DNA from 2 places in the Abyssisolibacter sp. ZYX002 genome. Region 2 is predicted to be linked to the other one. Evidence: predicted binding sites of a transcription regulator. Region 2 holds the regulator's gene; the other holds the start of a gene.
What was found. The regulator Rex, encoded in region 2, represses fermentation and respiration genes when NADH is low (regulators of the CRP and FNR family bind a similar motif). The targets are predictions, from matches to a motif close to ATTGTTAANNNNTTAACAAT.

Region 1: a site for Rex is predicted at 2,645-2,664, ahead of P3X86_RS19430 (DUF969 domain-containing protein). Genes of this name have one in related genera too.

What each region holds. Positions count from the first base shown of each region.
Region 1 is NZ_JARMXH010000011.1:47,131-58,382, reverse strand. It holds gene P3X86_RS19445 (HTH domain-containing protein) at 6-182, shown strand; gene pcp (pyroglutamyl-peptidase I) at 328-972, opposite strand; gene P3X86_RS19435 (DUF979 domain-containing protein) at 1,022-1,939, opposite strand; gene P3X86_RS19430 (DUF969 domain-containing protein) at 1,936-2,616, opposite strand; gene P3X86_RS19425 (Crp/Fnr family transcriptional regulator) at 2,743-3,429, opposite strand; gene P3X86_RS19420 (M20/M25/M40 family metallo-hydrolase) at 3,729-4,787, shown strand; gene P3X86_RS19415 (cellulose binding domain-containing protein) at 4,927-8,244, opposite strand; gene P3X86_RS19410 (B12-binding domain-containing radical SAM protein) at 8,841-10,331, shown strand; gene P3X86_RS19405 (YceG family protein) at 10,494-11,252, opposite strand, start outside.
Region 2 is NZ_JARMXH010000010.1:22,754-34,005, forward strand. It holds gene P3X86_RS18835 (AI-2E family transporter) at 245-1,360, opposite strand; gene P3X86_RS18840 (DNA-3-methyladenine glycosylase family protein) at 1,456-2,340, opposite strand; gene gdhA (NADP-specific glutamate dehydrogenase) at 2,535-3,881, opposite strand; gene P3X86_RS18850 (Asp23/Gls24 family envelope stress response protein) at 4,255-5,076, opposite strand; gene P3X86_RS18855 (redox-sensing transcriptional repressor Rex) at 5,161-5,805, opposite strand; gene P3X86_RS18860 (ABC-F family ATP-binding cassette domain-containing protein) at 6,400-8,310, shown strand; gene tsaD (tRNA (adenosine(37)-N6)-threonylcarbamoyltransferase complex transferase subunit TsaD) at 8,472-9,488, opposite strand; gene P3X86_RS18870 (hypothetical protein) at 9,655-9,816, shown strand; gene P3X86_RS18875 (hypothetical protein) at 9,888-10,088, opposite strand; gene P3X86_RS18880 (Yip1 family protein) at 10,160-10,921, opposite strand; gene rimI (ribosomal protein S18-alanine N-acetyltransferase) at 10,973-11,252, opposite strand, start outside.

The DNA of each region.
Region 1 (11,252 bases), on a different contig from region 2:
GGTCAATGGATTATAAAGAACAAGTACTCAAAGTATTAAAAGAATCAGATGAACCTATGAAAGCAGGACAAATAGCAGAGAAGATTAATGCAGATAAAAAAGAGGTAGACAAAGCAATAAAAGCATTAAAAAAAGAAGAGCTTATAAACTCTCCTAAAAGATGCTTTTACGATGTAAAGTAGATATAATGAACAGAGAAATCTAAAATAGTCAGGTTTAAAATTTTATTATTCGTCAGGGTGTTTTAGGTGATTACTATATTAAATATAATATTAAAAAGAAGATGTCTCAAGGGGCATCTTCTTAGTTATCTTTTTTCATGGTTTCTTAATGTGTCTTTCCAGTAACTAAAGCAATATCTTTATTATTTTCAATTGAAGCTTCTATTATTAACCTTAGAGCAGTTACTATATTTTCAAGAGACATAGAAGCTACGTTGTTTCTACCAATTACTTGATCAGGTAAATAAGGAACGTGTATAAAACCTCCTTTGATATTGTCAAATGTATTTTCAATCATATGAAGCAAGCCATACATTAAATGGTTGCAAACGAAAGTACCTGCTGTATTTGAAATATTTGCTGGTATATTGTTATCACTCAATTTTTTTAGAATTGCATTAATTGGCAGATTAGAAAAATAAGCATTTTTCCCTTCTTTATAAATCGGTGTGTCAATAGGCTGATTTTCTTCATTATCTGGGATTCTAGCATTATCTAAATTTATTGCAATTCTTTCAATAGATATAGTAAACCTACCACCTGCTTGGCCGATACACAGTACTATATCTGGTGATTCTTTGATAATTGCTTTTTTTAAAGTGTCTATAGATTTTTTAAAAACTGTTGGAACCTCTAGTTTTACAATATTATAATCCATTATCATATCAGGTAATTTTTTAACAGCTTCAAGAGCAGGATTTACAGACTCTCCACCAAAAGGATCAAAACCTGTTATTAATACTTTTTTCAAATTAAAGCCTCCTTTATTACATATATGTTTTTGTTTAATATTTTATATATTAAAATGCTAACGTATACATTAGTATAACATGAATAACCCATAAAACAAATGCATAAGGCAACTGTGCAATAATAACTCTATATTTGTTTTTAGTTTCTAATACGGCACCAGGGACAATATTAAAATTTGCTGCCATAGGTGTTATCAAAGTTCCGCAGTAACCTGCTGTAAGAGCTAATATACAAGCAATAGCGGGATTAGCACCTTGTGCTATGACAAATGGCATACCTATACCAACAGTCATAACAGAGAATGCAGCAAATGCATTACCCATAATCATAGTAAATAAAGCCATCCCTAAACAATACGCTATAACGCCAACAAGTTTACTAGGACTACCGATGACATTGCTTATACCTCCAGAGATAACGTCACCAACACCAGCAGCAGTAAACAAAGCACCTAAAGCTGTTAAGAGCTGAGGTAAAATACTAGCAGCACCAACACGTTGCAATAATCTACTTCCGTCGTAGCAAACTTTGCTTGGTTTTGTTCTTGTCATTGTTGCTGCAATTAATAATGCTAATAGAGCTCCAACACCTAGTCCTATAATGCCACCTAAAGATTTTATAAATTGACCAAAAATAAATGCAACAATTCCGATGGTTAATGCTGGTATAAACAGCTTGTTTTTGTGTTTGATAGCACAATTTTCTCGATCTTTTTCAGAAGCATTTGACATTGAGCCAAATGTTACTTTCTTCATTGCAGTTAGACAACCCATGAAGACTATCATACCACCAGTAATATATCCTGGGATAAGCTTTCCAAATATAAAAATTATTCCTACAAGTCCCCAGAATAAACCAGTTCCTATTCGTGAAGGGTGTTTATCATCCTTGAAAGCATATATAGCTGTCAATATTGCAACCATACCTGTTAATACGTATATTGTTTCTAATAAAATTTTCTTCATTTGCTAAGCTCCTTTCTTACTTTAAGCTTTCTGCTAATCTTTTTATCAAGTAAATAATTTTGTATAATTGCTAGTATTAAAGCTATAATAGCTACAGGTATTGCATTTTTAGAAACTTCAGCATCAGTTACAGTAATCCCTTGTTCTTTTAAAGTGTTTATAACTAACAAAACTCCACCTGCTGTAATAAAAACATTTTGTCCAAAGAAGTTACCATAGTTTTCAGAAGCAGCTGCATACCCTTTAATTATTTCCTCTGTGTCTTCATCTACGTTTTCGTAAGTATTTTGAGCGGCACCAAAAGCCATAGGATTGATTAGAGGTCTTATAAATTGAACATGGCCACCAAGTCTCAAAGAAAGTGCGGCAGCTATCATCCTAATAGTAGTATAAGTTGATAATACTTTTCCAACAGTCGCTGATTTGAGGTTATTGATGAGATGTGCAGCTCTTTCCCTTAGTCCATTTCTTTCTAATATACCTATAACTGGAAGCGTTAATAAAAAGATAGACATATTTCTTGAGTTAACAAATGTTGTACCTATTTTGTCTAATATTTCGATAATATTAAGACCTCCCAATAGACCTGTAGTGATGCCAGCTATCAAAACTACAGCTATAGTATCTAACTTTAAGAAGAAGCCGACAACTACAATTAAAATTCCAATAAGTTTAATGTACTCCATAATAAAACTCCCTTCTAATATTTTGAATATTTTGATAATTATAATATTTATTTTGAATATATTCTGTTGTTTAGGCAACATTTTTTAATAAATATTACTGGAGTTTTTTTAAATTTATTATAAATGATAATTAACATATTCTTGTAACTTTGTTTTGTTTTTTATAATAATTCTTTTTTTATCAATTTCAATTAAACTTTCAGAGCGAAATTTATTAATAGCATTTGTAACAGTAGTACGGTTACAACCTATTCTATTAGCGAGTTCTTCATGAGTTATCTTAAATTCTATAGAATCAATTGATTTGGTACTCTTATACCTAAACTTGCTTGTATGAGCCAATCTAAGTAGACAATTAGCAACTTTGCCAATAGCGTTGTTAAAATTATAATCTGCTATATTCAACATAAGTATCCTATATTTACGAATAATACTATGCATAAAGTATCGATAGATTTCAGGATGCTTTAACAGTTCGTTTTCAAGAACAGCTTTACTTATCAATGATATTTCACAATCTTCTATAACTTTTGCGATAACCTCAGTGTGTTGACCTTCAAAGAAATTCATTTCTCCTAAAATAGTGCCTCTTTGCAGTCTAAACAAGCACACTTCATCTCCTGTATTGCTAATAATAATTTGAGTTATTTGTCCTGATATAACTATATAAATGCTATCAGAAGTACAATGGGTTATATACTCTTTCTTTTTGTATTTTTTGATAGAGCCCTTTTTACTTAACTCGTTAGCAAAAAAGTTCGTCATTTTGATTTGTAGATTTTCATCAAAAAGTTTATCAAACATAAAATAACCTCCAAATAAATATAGATAGACAGTTTAAATAGTATGATACCATAGTGTATATAAAAAATCTAGATATGACTTCAAATAGAAAATTAAAGAATTATCGCATAATCATATCTAAAAGAATATAAAATCCTTGTTAGGGTAGTTTGTCCGATAAATTAAGTATTGAACTGACAAACTAACATCGAATACAATAATATTTTCAGTAAAAGGGGAATGTGGTATTAATTACAATAACATGGTATACTAAGTATAGTTATGATTATGAGTAAATAACAAAATTTGGAGGTATAACGATGGATAACGAATCAAAACAATTTTTAGAGCGACTACTTACAACACCCTCACCATCAGGTGCAGAATATGATTTGCAAAAAAAATGGATTGATTATACTAGAGTTTTCGCTGATACAATCGAGACAGATACAGCAGGAAATGTCATAGCTTGTGTTAATCCAGATAGCTCTTTTAAAGTTATGTTAGCAGGGCATTGTGATGAAATAGCTTTTGTAGTAAATTATATTGATGATGATGGCTTCGTATATATAACAAAAGCAGGAGGTATAAATCATAAAATAGCACTCGGAATGCGTGTTAAAATACTCGGTAAAAAGGGTCCTGTACTCGGTGTATTTGGTGTACCTGCAGAGCATCATGGTGGTGCAAAAGATGATATCAAAATACATGAAGTGTATATTGATTGTGGAGCTACAAGCAAAGATGAGATTTTAGAAAACATATCTGTAGGCGATTATGTAATCTATGATTGTGACTATGATTATATGCTTAATAATCGTTTGGTAGCACGTGGATTAGATAATAGAACTGGTGCATTTATAGTTGCAGAGGTTCTTAAAAATGTAGCCAAAGCTAATCCAAAAGTTGGTGTCTATGCTGTTAGTACAGTTAATGAGGAGACCAATATGGGTGGCGCTTACTTTGCAAGTAATTCTATTCAGCCTACATTAGGTATAGCATGCGATGTTACATTTGCAACTGATCACCCTAATGTGGACCCAAAAGAACATGGTGATGTAAAACTTGGTGGAGGACCAGTTTTATCAAAAGGAGCTCCTATAAATGATTTAATAAATGATTTACTTGAAAAATCAGCTTCTGATACTAATATACCTGTTCAATACGAATTAACTCCAAGAAGCACAGGAACTGATGCGGATAAGATTAGATTAAGCGGTAAAGGAGTACCTGTTGCACTTGTATCTTTACCACTCAGATACATGCATTCTCCAGTTGAAGAAGTAAGTTTAGATGATATTGATAAAGAAATTGAACTGCTCACGAAATTTATATTAGATTTGACAGGAGAAGAGAACCTAAAACCTGTAACGGTTTAAGTATAATAAGCCCTTATGCTGTTAATATTGGTTGTCATTAATCTATTCATTAATCTATATTAATAAAGTTAAATATTACTACTTAAAAAAAAGGGGTGTCTTTTAAGTTTAAGACACCCCTTAGATTATTTTTAAAATATTAATTTCTGTTCATTACTTGATACCCATAATTAATACCTTTTGGAGATGGAGGTGTATCAGAAGGTAGATGTTTTTTCATTACTCTTATGATAGTTAAGAAATCATATCTAAATGATATATTATTGTCACCCCAATGTTTTGCTAGCACATCAAATGCATTGTTCACGTCTTTAACCATAGCAGTCCATTGTTGTTCAGTTGGTACACCATGTGGATAGAATGCTCTCAAATTATCAATAAACACTTTTACATCTTTCTTAGATAGTTTAATATCATAGATATCAGAAGTTTCATTATTCATCTTTTTCATTATATTTAAAACTTGTGGAACATGGTCAGCAAAACCATTATATCCTAGAGTTTTAACTATATTAGTTGAATTCATATTTGTCTGTCTATTTGCTTTAAATACATCACCATTTACAGAATAAAGACCTCTGTTGTAGATGTATGTTAGTAACACATCTTCAGCTGACCTGTCTTTAGCATTTTGAACAAAATCTTTAAATTTATAAGAAGGTACAGCATACATGAATTCTCTAGTCATTGTTAAGCTTGCAGCAGATGATATAGCAGCTTTAACAAATTTAGGGTCTTCTGTAGATATAGATACATGTGTGAAATCATCATGACTAGCATTTTTAGCAAAAGAATCTGGGAAGAAATCTTTTACTTCATTGAAGTTTGGTGTCTCTTGTTGGAATGGTCCATCAGGAGAACCAGAAGTCATACCCCAATACCAAGTTTTACCTTTGATATTGACAGGGTGGCTTAAAGCACCCTCTCTAGTAGGGTATACTGCAAAGGAGAAATTCTCCTTAGTTCCAAGTGCTGCCATGTAGTTTGGATTGATTCCATATATCTCTTGAATATAGCCTAATCCCATAGCCATGTATTTTGAAGGAACCCACATCTTTATACCGTTAGTTAGATTTGTATATACATTGTTTGCTAAACCTATATTTATTTGAGTATTAGAAGGACTGTTATATAATATAAGCCCATCTTTTATAGGTGAAGCAGATGATTTGTAATAATCAGAAGAGTTACTAATTAAATCACTAACACTAAGATTTGATTTTCCTTTAACAAATGATGATGGTAGGCTTGGTCTTTTTGGATATATATTCTCACCACGCATAAAGTTAGGAGTTACATTGCTTGGATAAGCATTATTACCTTTTTTCTCAAAATCCATTGTAACAGTTCTTGATTCACCCATTCCGAATGTTATTTCCCAAGGATTAAGCAATACTGTAACCTTATTTCCATCTTGAGAATAAGACTTAGCACCTGTGATGCTTTTTACTTTAGAAGTCGTTTCAAAAGTAAAGCCCCAAAGGTTGAACATTCCGCTATCCCACTTGTATGAAGTGTTTGGATTTTTTAAGACGAAATTAGATTTAAAGCTTGAACCATTATCATTAATATTTTTAGTTTCAATAACAAATCCCTGCTTTTGAGCTGATGAATTATTGTTATTATTATTATTGTTGTTGTTATTGTTGTTATTATTATTGTTTGTATCCTTTAATGGAAATTTATTTCCCCAAGCTGGAGAATAAGAAGGATTACTTAATGGAAATAGTGGTTTATTTGCTTCTGGCAATTCCAAATCCTGAGCTATAACTGTTGAAATCATTTGATTATCAGGTTTTTCATAGCTAGCGTTAGAATGTGATCTTTGTAAACTCCAGATCATCATACCACCAACGTTGTTTTTATTAACGTATCTCGCAGTTTTAGCTACTTTTTCAAGGTTCCAAACATGTCCACCCCAATCTTCTGGTGGAACCATAACTCCCATATTAACAGGACCATTAAAATAGTTTTTGTAAGCTTTTAAAGCATCAATAGGATCGTATTCACCAGCATTATATCCCATAACATTAACCATGTCTAATTTGTCACCTGCTTTGCGAAGTATAGGTAGCATCATACCTGTACTAGCAAAAGGTCCTGGCTTAGCATTCTTCCACTGGTCTTCTCCATATGCTCCAACACTCCAGCCAGTAGCGCATAAAATATATGGTCTAGGTAATTGTTTACGCATTTGAGTCAATATATTAACGTATTCATTTTCTTTTGCATATGTTATTTTGCCATTAGAGTCATATGATGTATTAAAGCCACCACTAGGTTCATAATCAATATCTACACCATCTAGACCGAAATCTTTTATGAATTTAGCAATATTGCTGTAATTCATATTTGACCAATTTGTATAAGTCAATCCACCTATAGATATGATAACCTTTGTGTCAGGGTTTTTGTTTTTAAGATGCTGGATAGCTTCTTTTAGTACTGTTCCATTATAGCTAAATTCAAGTCCAGTACCGCTTAGATTAAGGTTTCCAGAGTATTTCATATCAGGCTTTGCAAATGCTAGCATTACGACATTTACATATTTAGGTAGATTTGCAAGATGGGTATCTTTTCCTTTAGATGCCCATTTATCAGACCAAGACTGGAAATAACCAACGTATTTGTTTTTAATATTCTTATTATTGTTATCTTTGTCTTTATCTTTATCTTTGTCTTTGTCTTTATCTTTATCTTTATCTTTATCTTTATTGTTATCTTTATCTTTATTGTTATCTTTATCTTTATTGTTATCTTTATCTTTATTGTTGTCTTTATCTTTATTGTTGTCAATAACATACTTCATCTCATTTAATAAATACTCTTTTGGAGTTTTAAATGAACCAGAGTAACTAATTGACATACCGAATGTAACGCTTTGTCCAGGACGTATAGTTTTGTTCCAACCAGCATTTTTAACTTCTATGCTAGTTCCACTTTTTTTCATATTTCCATTCCAAAGACTGTTGATTTTAGCGTTTTTGTCAAGAGAAAATTTAAGTTTCCAATTTTCAATGTTTTTATTTCCAGTATTTTTTATTGTTACATTTGCTGTCATACCACTACCCCAATCTGAGGATGCATCGAATACAACGTTAAATTTGTCATTACTATTATTAGTAGTATTATTGTTATTGTTGTTTTGATTGTTGCTACTATTATTATTTGTATTGTTGTTGCTATTGCTACTTGTAGGGCTTGAAGTGCGTTTCCATAGAGACAATGCTTTGGCAGGGGCCCAAGGTGCTATAGATTTATGTGATTGTAAGCAACTATAATTTACGTTGTTATAGGATACTATATCACCAACTTTGTAATATTTGCCTGTTTGCCAATCATTGACTGAAGCATTAGAAGTTAGCATAGGCGAGAATAATCCTGCTATCAATATGAAAGCCATAGTCAAGGATATTAACTTTGTTAGGTTCTGCGTTTTTTGTTTTGTCTTGTACATTAAATTCCTCCCTTGTAATAGTATTTTGATAGATGGCTGTAATAGTTATTTTAAATATGACATGGTGAATATGCATACTTTAATAACCTAATATTTTTCTATTATCAGACAGCCCCCTTAATGAAATCATATCATAGGTGACTCGACAATTTAATTACAGGAAAGTTAAACATTATTAACTGTGTATGACATTTTAACACTAGTGTTAACTTTAGATTACTATAACAAAATTTATATTATAGAAATATTACAGGATTAAAAATAAAAAAATAGCTAAAATAGATAGGATTAGAGTTTGTAATACAATTTTTTGATTCAAGTTATTCCTCATTGTTTTATTGTTTTTTTATGAATTTATTAAACCACTTAAAAAAGGAATGTTTAGTCTAATTAATGTAAATGTAATAAAACCGTTATGTTATCATGCTAAAATATAATAAAAACAAATGTAATTTGTAGGCATAATATTTGAAATAACTCTTAAAAAGGAGTAAAATAATATACAAGATTGTTTAAGACGTATATTTACAATTTTATATGTGTAAACTATCAGATAAAATATTATGCAAATTAGCGTAACTACGGAGGTATTATAATTGTCTAAGAAAGTATTATTAATAGGTTTTTACAATGAAAAAGCTCTTGGTGTAAAATACCTAGCAAATAGCCTAAAGAGAAATAACTACGAAGTACATATATTATTTTTTAAGAAATTTAATAGTGTGAATCCAAAAAAAGCTACAAAAGAAGAACTCGATTTATTAAAGAAACTGATAGAGGATATAAAGCCATCATTTATTGGAATGAGTGTCATGTCTTCTTTATATTTAGAGACAGTATACCAAGTTAACAAATGTATACGAGATACTACAGATAGTAAAATAATTTGGGGTGGAGTTTATCCTACGCTTTTTCCTAAAGAATCACTTAAATATGCTGATTATGTTATAAGAGGAGAGGGTGAAAATGCTTTAACTGAACTCGTGGATAATATAGAGAAGAAAGAAGATATTAAGAATATACAAAATTTAGCATACACAGACGAAAACGATGTTATTATAAATGACGTTAGACCATTAGTTCACGACTTAGATATACTAGGTTATCCTCATATAGATGATGTTCCTACATATTTTATAGAAAATAACAATTTATTATCAAAAGACCCACAGCTAAATGCGCTTACATACGAACTTACGTGTTCAAGGGGATGTCCATTTACGTGTTCATATTGTAGCTCAATAAACTTAAAACGTTTATATGCTAAAAAAGGAACTTATGTAAGATTTAGAAGTGTTGATAGTATTATAGCAGAATTAAGAGAAGCTAAAAGCAAGATGACTCACCTCAAAGTAATTCATTTTTGGGATGAAATATTTAATGACAACGAAGAGTGGATTTCAGAGTTCAGTAGAAGGTATAAGAGTGAGATAGGTCTGCCATTTAACATATGGGGTCATCCACTTAAAATAAAAGAAAATGTAATAAAGCATTTAGTAAGTGCAGGACTTAATCAAATTGTAGTAGGTATTCAAAGTGGTTCGTTTAATATCAGAAAAAATGTGTTTAATCGTCCGGAGACTCAAGAAGAAATCATAAACTCAAGTAAAATATTAGTAAAGCATAAAGTACCAGTAATAATATATGATTTTATGCTACAACATCCATTTGAGTCGTTAGATGATTTAAAGGAGACTTTTGAATTATGTACTAAATTAGAAAAACCATTTAAGCTTCAGCTACATGGATTGAACTTTTTGCCAGGTACGGATATAGTTGATATGGCAGTTGAGGCTGGACATTTAACAAAGCAAGAACTCAATAATATAATGTATAGCTCTATACAAGATCAGTACGATATGTATTGGGGACCAGCAGCTATGAACATAATGAACAAAAATCAAATATGGATAGCTCTAATTTACCTTACACAGTTTAAAAAGCTTGGAGGCATAACAAATAGATTAAGAAATAAAGCAGAGAATGGTAAAGGGAATAAAACTATACTAATGACTTATAAATCTATGAAAAAATATGCTCGTATGATGAATTTAGCGCACAAGGTTAAATTAGCAATTAAAGGTTAAGAAAGGCATCTATATTACTTAGTAATATAGATGCCTTTTACAGACTGTATACAAAAGCCCAATTTCTGCGTTGTGTTTAAATTTCCGTTGCTCACTTATCTCTAAGTAAGCTCTGCTACTCAATTTTAACACGCATTTATCTTGAATTTTTACTACAGTCTGCTATCTTGATGACAAATATTGATTTGCAAAGAATTTTATATATTCTGCTGGAACAGCGAGATTTAGATTTTGCCCTTCATTATAACCAGCAGTAGTTATTCCTACCAAGTTGCCATATAAATCAATAAGTGCTCCACCAGAGCTACCAGCAGACATAGGGGCAGTTATTTGAATCATTTTATTGTCATCAAAACTTCTAAAGCCAGATACTATACCTTCAGATATGGTGTTAAACAAGCCTAGAGGGCTTCCAATAGTGATGATTTTTTGTCCTCTTACTAGTGCTTTGTCATTAAGTGGGACAAAAGTACAATTTCTTTCTACTTTCAATAACGCCAAATCAAAGTCAGTATGGTATTTTATTATATTAGTTGCAAGATACTCCGTCTCGTCATTTTCAAACAATACGCCAAAATAAAACCCTTTTCTCACTACGTGAAAATTAGTAATAATATAACCATTGTTTTTAATAACTACACCAGAACCACCACCGATAACTTTTTTGTTTTTATTGTATACTTTTATCATTACTATAGAAGTAGAAAGTTTAGCTAATTCTTCATACGATTTTTCTATCTTAGAATTTGTTGCTGTGTTTTGGTGTAAAGTGTTTTGACTTGAAATATGTATATTGTTAGTAGTTTCTTGATTATTATGTATAGGCTTAGTTACTTTTTGTGATGTAACATTATTTTCTTTTTGTTGAGGAAAAGGGATAATACTATTAGTAAAACATCTATTGATTGTTAGTGTAGAGTA
Region 2 (11,252 bases):
TTTTTAAGACCCGAAATATTCATAAAAAATTATGTAGTAACTAATATTTCAGTTAAATAAATTAGCCTGACTATCTATTAGCACTCGTTACACTTGAGTGCTAATAATTACATGTATAATGTTACATAATCAAGCATCATCAATCAAATGTCATACTTAACCATTTTTTAGTGTGATACCTGATTATGCTTGATTATGTTCGTTTTTCTAAGTTTTTTATTTATTTCCTCTTTATTTCTATCTATTACATATCTGCCATACCTTTGCTATCAAGCCTTCTTTTTATTATTCTTTCTATAAAGATTTTAATAACTGCTATTAAAGGTGCTCCTATAAACATTCCTACTAAACCAAACAACGCTCCACCTATTAGTATACCCGTTATTATCCAAAACGGTTTTATACCAACTTGATCTCCTAATATCTTTGGTCCTAGTATCCATCCATCAAATTGTTGAAGCCCTAATATAATCAATGCTGTCCATAATGCTTTGATAGGACTTACAAACAATGTTATGAGTATTGCAGGCCCTGCACCAATGAATGGTCCAAAGTATGGTATCATGTTTGTTATCCCTACTATTGTAGAAAGTATCAACGCATACGGGTTCCCTGTAATAAGCAATAATACAAAACATATTACTCCTATAATAGCTGAATCTAGTATCTTACCAATTAAGAATCTTGAGAATGTGTCATCTATCTCTTTATATATAGCTAATGTTTTATTTGCATTTTTATTGTCCATAAATGCAAATAACATTCTTTTCAATCCTTTGACAAAATCTTCTTTGTTATACAGCAAAAATATAGCTATTATACTGTTCACCATTAAATTAAACATCACATGCGTGAAACCTAAGGCTGTTGATGCTATGCTACCTATTCCTTGACCTGCATAATCCATAAGTTTAGCTATATTGCCAGTTTTGCCCAAATTAGCTATGGCATTGTCAATATATTCTGCTATGTTATATTTTTGAAGCAATTCGATATTATTTATGTCATTCTTTAAAAAGTCCCTCATTTCATTTATGAAGTCTGGCAAATTTTTTGCTAACTCAACAAAGTTATTATATATTTTTGGTACTGCTATTATAATTATGAATATAACTAATCCAAGAACTAATAGATATGAGATAGTTATACTTAGTACCCTCTTGCACTTAAGTTTCTTTTCTAACATTCTTATGAAGGGATTTAATATGTATGCTATCAAAAATCCTCCTAAAAATGGGTTTATTATTTTATAAAACATTGGTGCCACATTATCGTTGTTTACTATCTTGTATAATAGCATGATAATTACAGCTACTGGCACAATGTTCAAATATGGTATCTTGATTTTTTTATTATCCATATGACTCTCTCTCCTACTATAATGTATTTACATTATTATAACATAATCTATATATAATAATCACTACATTATTATTACAACATACGCTTTTGTAATTATTTTTTGCCTAACTTTGCTTCTCTCGCATAATAGAATAAATACTGCTGTGCAAAGCCTGCATACTTTCCGAATTTGTCCTGACCATATTTCTGTATATATTTTAATGAACTGTCTTTTGGCAAATAGAAATATTCCATGACCCTTTTTACCCATACATCTATTGGAAATGCATCATGTTTACCAATAGAAAACAACATTATACAATCAGCTACTTTTGGCCCAACTCCTGCAAGTAACATTAATTCTTTTCTAGCATCTTCTGTTGAAAGGTTTTTAAGGTTATATATATCCATTTGCTTTGATGCAACTACTACTGCTGTATTAAATATATAGCTAGCTCTATAACCAACTCCACTCTCACGTAAATTCTCCGCTCTTATTTTTTCTAACACCTCAGCATTTGGAAAGCTATAATATTCTTTACCTTTATATTCACCAATTTTCTCACCATATTTCATACTCAAATATTCTATACTTTTTTTTATTCTACTAATACCATTGTTAGCAGATATAATAAATGAGATAAGTGTCTCGAAAGGATCTTGATTTAATATTCGAATACCTTTGCCAAACTTCATTGCATGTGCAAGTACATTGTCTTTGCTAAGTTCTTTCTTTATTTCATCATAGTTTCTATTAAAGTCAAAATATTCCACCCATATATTATTGAAGTCTTCTATATTACAGTTATCTATATATAATATGTTATTATCTAATTTCATATTTATTACTCTATCATACGCAACTCCTGTATAACTACCATCATCTTCTTCATTCCATCTAAAACATTGTCCACAATCAAAAGTGTGCTTTGGCACAAAGTTCTTTATGTTTTTTACTATCACTCCATTATCTGTTTGCTGTATATCTAAATTTTTCAAGTTATCACCTCTATATCTATTTTATGTTATGATTATACCCAATTATTTAGATGTTAAAAATATATTGTTTCATTAAAGCATAAAAACCGTCTTATAGCAAGTTTTAAGCCTGCTATCCTAATTACTTTGTCATTAATCTAAAAAACCGCCTTACGGCGGTTTTTATTATCTATATTTTATTCAGATATTAATTTCTAGTAAGAACCTTGCTTAACCATAGCATCTGCAACTTTAACAAAACCTGCGATGTTAGCACCTGCAACTAGGTTATATCCAAATCCATAATCTTCTGCTGCTTTCATAGCGTTGTCATGGATGTTAATCATTATTTGATGTAATTTAGCATCTACTTCTTCTGCTGTCCATGAGTATCTCATGCTGTTTTGGCTCATTTCTAACGCTGATGTAGCAACTCCACCTGCATTTGCTGCCTTAGCAGGTCCGATGATTACTCCATTTGCTTGTAAATACTCTATTGCATCGTTTGTTGTTGGCATGTTTGAACCTTCTGATAGATATTTAACTCCATTTGCTACCATTGTCTTAGCATCATCTATTAATATTTCGTTTTGTGTAGCACATGGCATAGCTATATCAACTTTAACTTCCCAAGGCTTCTTACCTGCAAAGAATTCTACACCAAACGTCTTAGCATAATCTTCTATTTTATCTCTACCTGATGCTCTTAGCTCAAGCATATACTCTATTTTCTCTCCTGAAACTCCTTCTGGATCGTATATGTATCCGTCTGGGCCAGAAAGCGTTACAACTTTTCCACCTAATTCTGTTATCTTTAATGCAGCGCCCCATGCAACATTACCAAAACCTGATAATGCAACTGTTTTGCCTTCAAAAGTTTCTCCTTCATGCTTTAACATTTCTTGACAGAAATAAGTACAACCAAATCCTGTAGCTTCTGGTCTTATTAAACTTCCACCGTAAGATAAGCCTTTTCCTGTTAATACTCCGTTTTCAAATGCTCCTCTGATTCTTCTGTATTGTCCGTATAGATATCCTATTTCTCTTGCTCCAACTCCCATATCTCCTGCTGGAACGTCAACATCTGGACCTATGTGTCTATAAAGCTCTGTCATAAAGCTTTGGCAGAATCTTAATATCTCTGCATCTGATCTACCTCTAGGGTCAAAGTCAGATCCTCCTTTACCTCCGCCTATTGGAAGTCCTGTTAATGCATTCTTTAATATTTGCTCAAATCCTAAAAATTTAACTATACCAATGTAAACTGATGGATGGAATCTTAGTCCTCCTTTATAAGGTCCAATAGCTCCATTAAATTGTACTCTAAATCCTCTGTTTACATGAAGTTTACCATTATCATCATACCAAGGTACTTTAAACATTATTTGTCTTTCAGGCTCACAGAATCTGTCTAAAAGATTTGCCTCTACGTATTCTGGGTGTTTTTCTAAAACTGGTCCTAATGAATTTAAAACTTCTTCTACAGCTTGTAAAAACTCCGGTTCATGTGCATTTCTTTGCTTTACTCTTTCAAATACTTCTTGAATATAAGTGTTGGACATTGTAATGACCTCCCTATAAATTGTTAAATTTTTAACTTCCTTATGTTTTGAAAATGTTTTCCTTACTATAAAAAACTTTACCCCTTCTTTACACTGTAATAATAACACAGGCTAATTTCTTTGTAAACGTTTTTTTATTAATCATTTTTAACATTATTTTTATGCTAAAATTTTTTTGCAGGGTGTTATTATGTTTAAGTCGTTATCATTATTTATATATCTAATTCATTCATTTTCAAAAAACAAAAAATATGCTATTTCAACAGATATTAAGTGTTAAAAAAACATATTTATTAGTATGTTAAATATTAGTCATATGAAGTATTTCTTTCATTTCTGAATCGAATTTATTTATTTCTTGCAAAATACTGAATTATTTTATTTTGTTTATATTTAATTTTTTTATGTTTACGTCTACTGACAATATATTTAATGATGTCATTTGTTCTATTTCTTTAATAATTTGCTTTTGTAAAGTTTCTATAATCTCGGATATATTCATTCCATAATACAGTATGACATCTAGCTTTATTGCTATACTCCCTGCTTTACTAAGTACTCTAATATTACCATATTTGTCAACTTCATCTACCTTGGTGCATGCAATTCTTATAAGATTCTTGAGAACATTTTGTGATATTGTGTATCTTCCCAAATAGCTATATGTTGGCCTAACTACTGATTTTTCAATATATTGCTCATTTATTTTACCTTTTTTCTTAAATATCTTTAACTTATCTATAAAGTAACCTGAGAAGTCTTTTTTTATCTCAAATGTTGGCACTGGTATAACATGTTTTCCTTCCTTAAATCTACAATTATGGGCTGCTTGTAATTCTTCTTTTGTAGATATTTCGTTTATATCTATAAATTCATCTATCTTATCTAAGTGTAATGCAGCTGCTATTTTATTTACCATTTTTATTGATGTTCCTAATATTAGTAGTTTCTTTGGATGCTGTATTCTCAGCGCATCTAGTACACTTACTTTATGGTCTTCATCTAAAAAAACAGCTCTTTTTGTTGCACTTATCTTTGTGCTCTCACTCTTTGCGGATACACCTGTAATTATTTTATTTCCTTTAATTAATAATCCATCATCTATAATATATTGTATGTTATGTTTTTTTGCCACCAGCATAGCTTTATAGCTTTTTCCTGTGCCACTCTTACCAACTAATGCAAATACCTTCATTGTATCCTCCTTAAATAAAAAGGTTGTCTCAAACTGAATTTCTTTAGTCAAAATCCACTAGTTTTGAAACAACCTAAAGGAGCTTTAAAGAGCTCCTTGGTCACTGTTCTTCATCAAAAATGATAGTGTAAACAAACTTTCGTTTAAATGAACATTCTCTATAACTACACCTTCTGGCACTTTTAAATCAGTCGGTGCAAAATTCCAAATACCTTTTACACCATTATTTGCCAGTATATCTGCTATCTCCTGACTTCCTTCTTTAGGAGTACATATTATACCTATTTCAATGTTGTTAGCTTCGATATAGCTTTCAAGTTCATCTATATCATGAATCTTTATCCCTCTAATGTTTAGACCTATCATTTTTGGGTTTTTGTCAAATAAAGCAGTTACTCTAAAACCTGCTGATAAAAACCCTTTGTAATTTGCTATTGCTTGACCTAAGTTACCTGCCCCTATCAAAATAGTTTCGTAAGTCCTATCTAGACCTAATATTTTACCAAGTTGACTATGGAGATCTTCTACGTTGTATCCATAGCCTTGTTGTCCAAAACCTCCAAAATTGTTCAAATCTTGCCTAATTTGTGAAGCGGTAAATCCTGTTAGTTTACTCAACTCTCCAGAAGATATTCTCATAATATCCTTTTCTTTCAAGTCTGATAAATACCTGTAATATTTAGGTAATCTCCTAACAACCGCCATAGAAACTTTATTGTTTTTAGCCATAAAATATCCCTCTCTACTTTTATCACTTATTTTATAGTTTATATAAAATAGGAAATAAAATACTAACATCATCATGAAATTACTAAATTATTTACACTTTTGTGTTAATTATAAAACAATCTTTACGTTTTAGTCAATCTTTTTGATGATATTTCTTCATGACTAGACAAAGCATATTATCTATTTTATTGTAGTTTCGTGATAATATCAATGTAATCAGCATGAATAAATAATAATCATTCACTTGTCAAAATTATATCAATGTAAACTACTGTTACCAGTCCATTGCTTTCTATCTACAAATATCAAATAATCTAAGTTACATCATATTATAATACAATTCTTATACGTTTTCTATATGAATATTAAAAAAAATTAAAATTTAATATGAAATATTATTTTCAGAGTAGAAGCAAATTGCGTTCTCTCCACATTTTAGTAAAAAATCAAATTCAAGGCAACTAATATATTGTTTTTTCTATAATCTTACTAAAAATTGTTTAATTTAAGCTCTATATTTGCATAATACACTAATATTAATGTATTATATAAGTTGAAACACTGAATTTTAAGCTTTAGTTTTAGGAGGACATCATGATTGTATTATCATGTACTAATATAAGCAAAACTTATGTAACTGACAAAATTTTAGATAACGTCACTTTTTCTATTAATGCTGGTGAGAAAATTGGCCTTATTGGTATTAATGGTGCTGGTAAATCTACATTGTTTAATATATTGACTGGTAAAATTTCAAGTGATGATGGTCAAATATATACATCTAAAACATCAAAAATAGGTTATATGAAGCAACACACTAGCGTAGATAGTTCTAAGAATATTTATGATGAGTTACTTGAAATATTTAAACCTGTCATTGAACTTGAGAAAACACTTAGATCCCTAGAAAATGAAATAAGTGAAAAAAGTCAGGATCACGATTCTAAAGAATTTGAAAAGCTTCTTGACAAATACTCTAAGCTCACTGATGAATTTGAGAAAAGTAATGGATATGGATACGACAGTCAAATTAAAGGTGTTTTGGTTGGTTTAGGTTTTAATAGTAGTGATTTTTATAAACCAATAAACCAGCTTAGTGGAGGACAAAAAACTAGAGTATATCTCGCAAAATTATTGCTCCAAAAGCCTGATATTCTTTTGCTTGATGAACCAACTAATCATCTGGATTTGGATTCGATTGATTGGCTTGAAAAATATCTTAAAGACTATAAGGGATCTGTTATTATTATTTCTCATGACAGGTATTTTTTAGATAATGTAGTTTCTCGAATACTTCAATTAGAAAATACCGAGCTAAAATCCTACAACGGAAACTACAGCACTTATATGGATAAAAGGAAAAAAGAAATTGAATTGGAAAAGAAAAAATTCGAACAACAAAAGAATGAAATGAATAGACAAAAAGAAATAATAAAAAATCTTTCTTTGGGTGGAAAAAGAGCAATAAGACAAGCTCAAAGTAGAGAAAAAATGCTTAAAAAAATGCAAGAGCTAAAAAATCCTAGCGAAAGAAAAAAAGCTTCTTTTAAGTTTACTCCAAGTGTGAAAAGTGGTAATGATGTGTTACGCATAGAAGATTTGAAAAAAAATTATGATGGTAAACTGCTATTTGACAGTATAAACTTTAATATATATAAAGGCGAAAAAGTAGGTATCATTGGTCCTAACGGTATAGGTAAATCTACTCTCTTTAAAATCATAATGGGTATTACAAGTCTTAGTTCAGGAAATTATACTTTAGGCGCTAATGTTAATATTGGTTATTTTGATCAAGAGCAGAAGTATCTAAATACTGAAAAGACTATTGCAGATGAAATATGGGATGAACACCCTCTAATGGATCATTTTCAAATTAGAAGCATTTTAGCGCAGTTCCTTTTCACTGGAGATGATATATTTAAAGAGATTGGCTCTCTTAGTGGTGGTGAGAAAGCAAGATTAGCTTTATTAAAATTAATGCTATCTAAATCGAATTTTCTACTTATGGATGAGCCTACAAATCACTTAGATGTTGACTCCAAAGAAGTTCTTGAAGATGCATTAAAAAAATATGAAGGAACTGTATTAGTAATATCTCATGATAGATACTTTTTAAATAAAGTTGTAGATAAAATACTATATTTTAATAGTGATAAAATAACTGAATACCTTGGTAACTTTGATTACTATATTGAAAAAAGCAAACTCCTTAGCAGTAACAATGATGATTCGATTAATACTGGTATCACTAAAACTCAAATGAAACTGGATAGGAAAAAACAAAAAGAACTCGAGAAAAAAGAGCGTGCTAAAAAGCAACAACTGAGTAAACTCGAAGAAAATATAGCTCTTCTAGAAAACAAAATTAGTGAATATGAACATCTGCTATGTAGTCCAGATATTTATAATGACCCTGTTAAAAGCACGCAAATAAATAAAGATTTATTAAATATTAAATCTGACCTTGAACAAGAGTATGAAAAATGGGTAGAATTAAGCAGTTAATTTTTATCCACAATATACACCATTTATCCACAGTTTTATCAACAAAATCACATAATTTTATCAACATTATTGATATTTTACTGCTACAATGTATAAAGTTATGCACAGTTACCATCTGTTTTGTGGATAACTTTGTGCATAACTTTGTTAATACAATTAAATTACTGACCAATTTTTAAATTTGCAACTCCGTTAAGACTTATATCTGATATCTTTCCATTTAAGTAGTTATAATATCCCGCACATCCTATCATTGCTGCATTGTCTGTACACAATATCTTACTTGGGCATACTAGCTTTAGTCCTTCACTTAAACATCTATCCTGCATTTGTTTTCTTAATCCACTATTAGATGCAACACCTCCCGCTAGCGCAATTGTTGATAAGTTCTTAAGCTTTGATGCTTTTATTGTCTTATCCACAAGTACATCAACTACGGCTTTTTGAAAACTTGCTGCTACATCTTCTACTTTTATTTCTTTATTTTTCTGTTTATTGCTATTTAAGTAATTAAGTACTGCAGATTTTAGACCACTGAAACTGAAATCTAAGCTATCTGGTTCTAAATATGCTCTAGGAAAATCTATAGCATCACTGCTACCTTTCTCTGACAATCTATCTATGATTGGTCCTCCTGGATATCCCAACCCCATAGCTCTTGCTATTTTATCAAAGGCTTCCCCTGCAGCATCATCTCTAGTTCTCCCTAGTAATTCGTACTTTGTATAATCTTTTACATGTACTAAGTGTGTATGTCCTCCAGAAACAACTAAACAAAGAAATGGTGGCTCTAAGTGTGTATTTTCTATATAGTTTGCACATATATGTCCTTCTATGTGATTAACACCTACTAGTGGTTTTTCTAATGAATAAGCTAGTGCCTTTGCGCTAGAAAGCCCAACCAACAGTGCCCCAACTAAACCTGGTCCATATGTAGTAGCAACAATATCTATATCTTTAAATTTAACATTTGCTTCATCTAGTGCTTGTTGCAAAACTGTATCTATTTGCTCTATGTGTTTTCTTGATGCAACTTCTGGCACTACTCCACCAAATTTTTTATGTAGATCTATTTGAGATGCTATAATATTTGACAATATTTTCCTGCCATCTTCTAAAACTGCTACTGATGTCTCATCGCATGATGTTTCTATTGCAAGTGTTAGCAATTTAATCACTCCTATTAGAGAATTTATATTCTTAACTATGACTAGAATTTATTATACACTTTTGTGTATCTAGTGTAAAGGTGATATGAACTAACCCAGTTATGGAATATTTTAAATTAATAGTTTTTCTATTTTATCAGAAAATAATTATATGCCTTTGTTTGGGAGTGAGTATATGAGTGTTCTAAATAATATTGCTAAAGCTAATATTATGCCAGATGGTATGCTAAGTACTGTTAGTGGCACTGAGGAAGCTTTCATCAACATTATTAAGGATAAACCAAATCCGACTAGCACTAAATTTTTATCGGATAAAGGCGAACATAAGAAAAAATAACCTTATGTGCTACAAAAGGGGCTCTCATAGTCTGAGTTTGCCCCTTTTAAGCTTATAATTTGTTAATTGATTTAATCTGTACCTTCATCCATATTTACTAATATCTCATCTACTAAATCTAAATTACACTTATGATCTACAAAATGTTCACAGTTATTACATGTTACTCTTGATGTTTCTTCTCCTGTACTTGAAGAAAGTCCTGTGCTTCTAACAGCATTAAATTTACTACACCTTTGTGCTACTCTTTCTAGTTGAGAATTACTCGCCATAATATACCTCCTAAAATATTTTATAGGTATATTTTTTCTATTATTAGAATTTCTATTCAGAGTATTGTTTTTTACATTGCCGTTTTGACTAAGTTATTTGCACCAGCATATATAAGTATCCACACTCCCCAAGTAGCTAGTACTGGTATAGCTGCTATTCTTTTCTTAAGATCATACAAGTAAGAAAATCCTACTATCGCTAAAGCTTGATACCAAATTGTAAATAGGTTAAGTTGTGATAAGAATTCTTCAAGAAATGATCCATCGTATGCACTAGGTAAAAGAGCTCCAAGACTAAAGTTTAGACTAACATTAGACGTAAATAAGATCAGTGATACTATTATTTGCCCAGCAAATACGGGCAAGTATGAGTACGCTAATACAGCTATTGTATCTTTAAACTTCCTCTCTTTTCCTCCTAGCATTGGACCAAATCCACTAACTATAAAACCTTTAACAACCCATATAAGAATAGGTCCTAATCCAACCATCAATTTCGTAGTGTAATATTGTGTTTTAAGTGCGTCTACCGTTGGCGGTACTATGTTATTAGCTTGGTATTCGTCTATCATCATCTGTATGAATTGCTCTTTATTTTGAAGCAAAAATGATAATATTGGTAACCCAATTAAAACGATAAGCATAGGAACTATCAAATCTGTATGTACTGCTAAGTTTCTGAATGCCTTGTTTGGATTAGTAAAAACTTTAATAATCTTTTGTAAAGGACTTAGTTTTTCACCTTCTATGAATATATCATCATCATACATATCGTCAAAAATGACCTCTGGTTCATCTTCTTCTATTTGAATCCTGTTTTTTTCATCATCCACACTATCACCTCTCGTATTCTAATAGTTTTAATATACCATTATTACATATTTCTAGTCAATAATATTATTACAGTCCATATCTAACCACATTATTATTGCATCTTCTTTTGTATCCGTATAATATCCTATTCTTTTTCCAAACTCATAAAAACCAAATTTTTTATATAGTGATATAGCTGTTTTGTTATACTCTCTTACTTCTAAAGTAACTTTTTGTATTTTTTTCTGTTTACAGCTATCTAAAACACCATTTATTAAATGATTTGCTAATCCTTTACCTCTATAGTTAGGATGTATTGCTACATTTGTTATGTGTGCTTCGTCCAATATG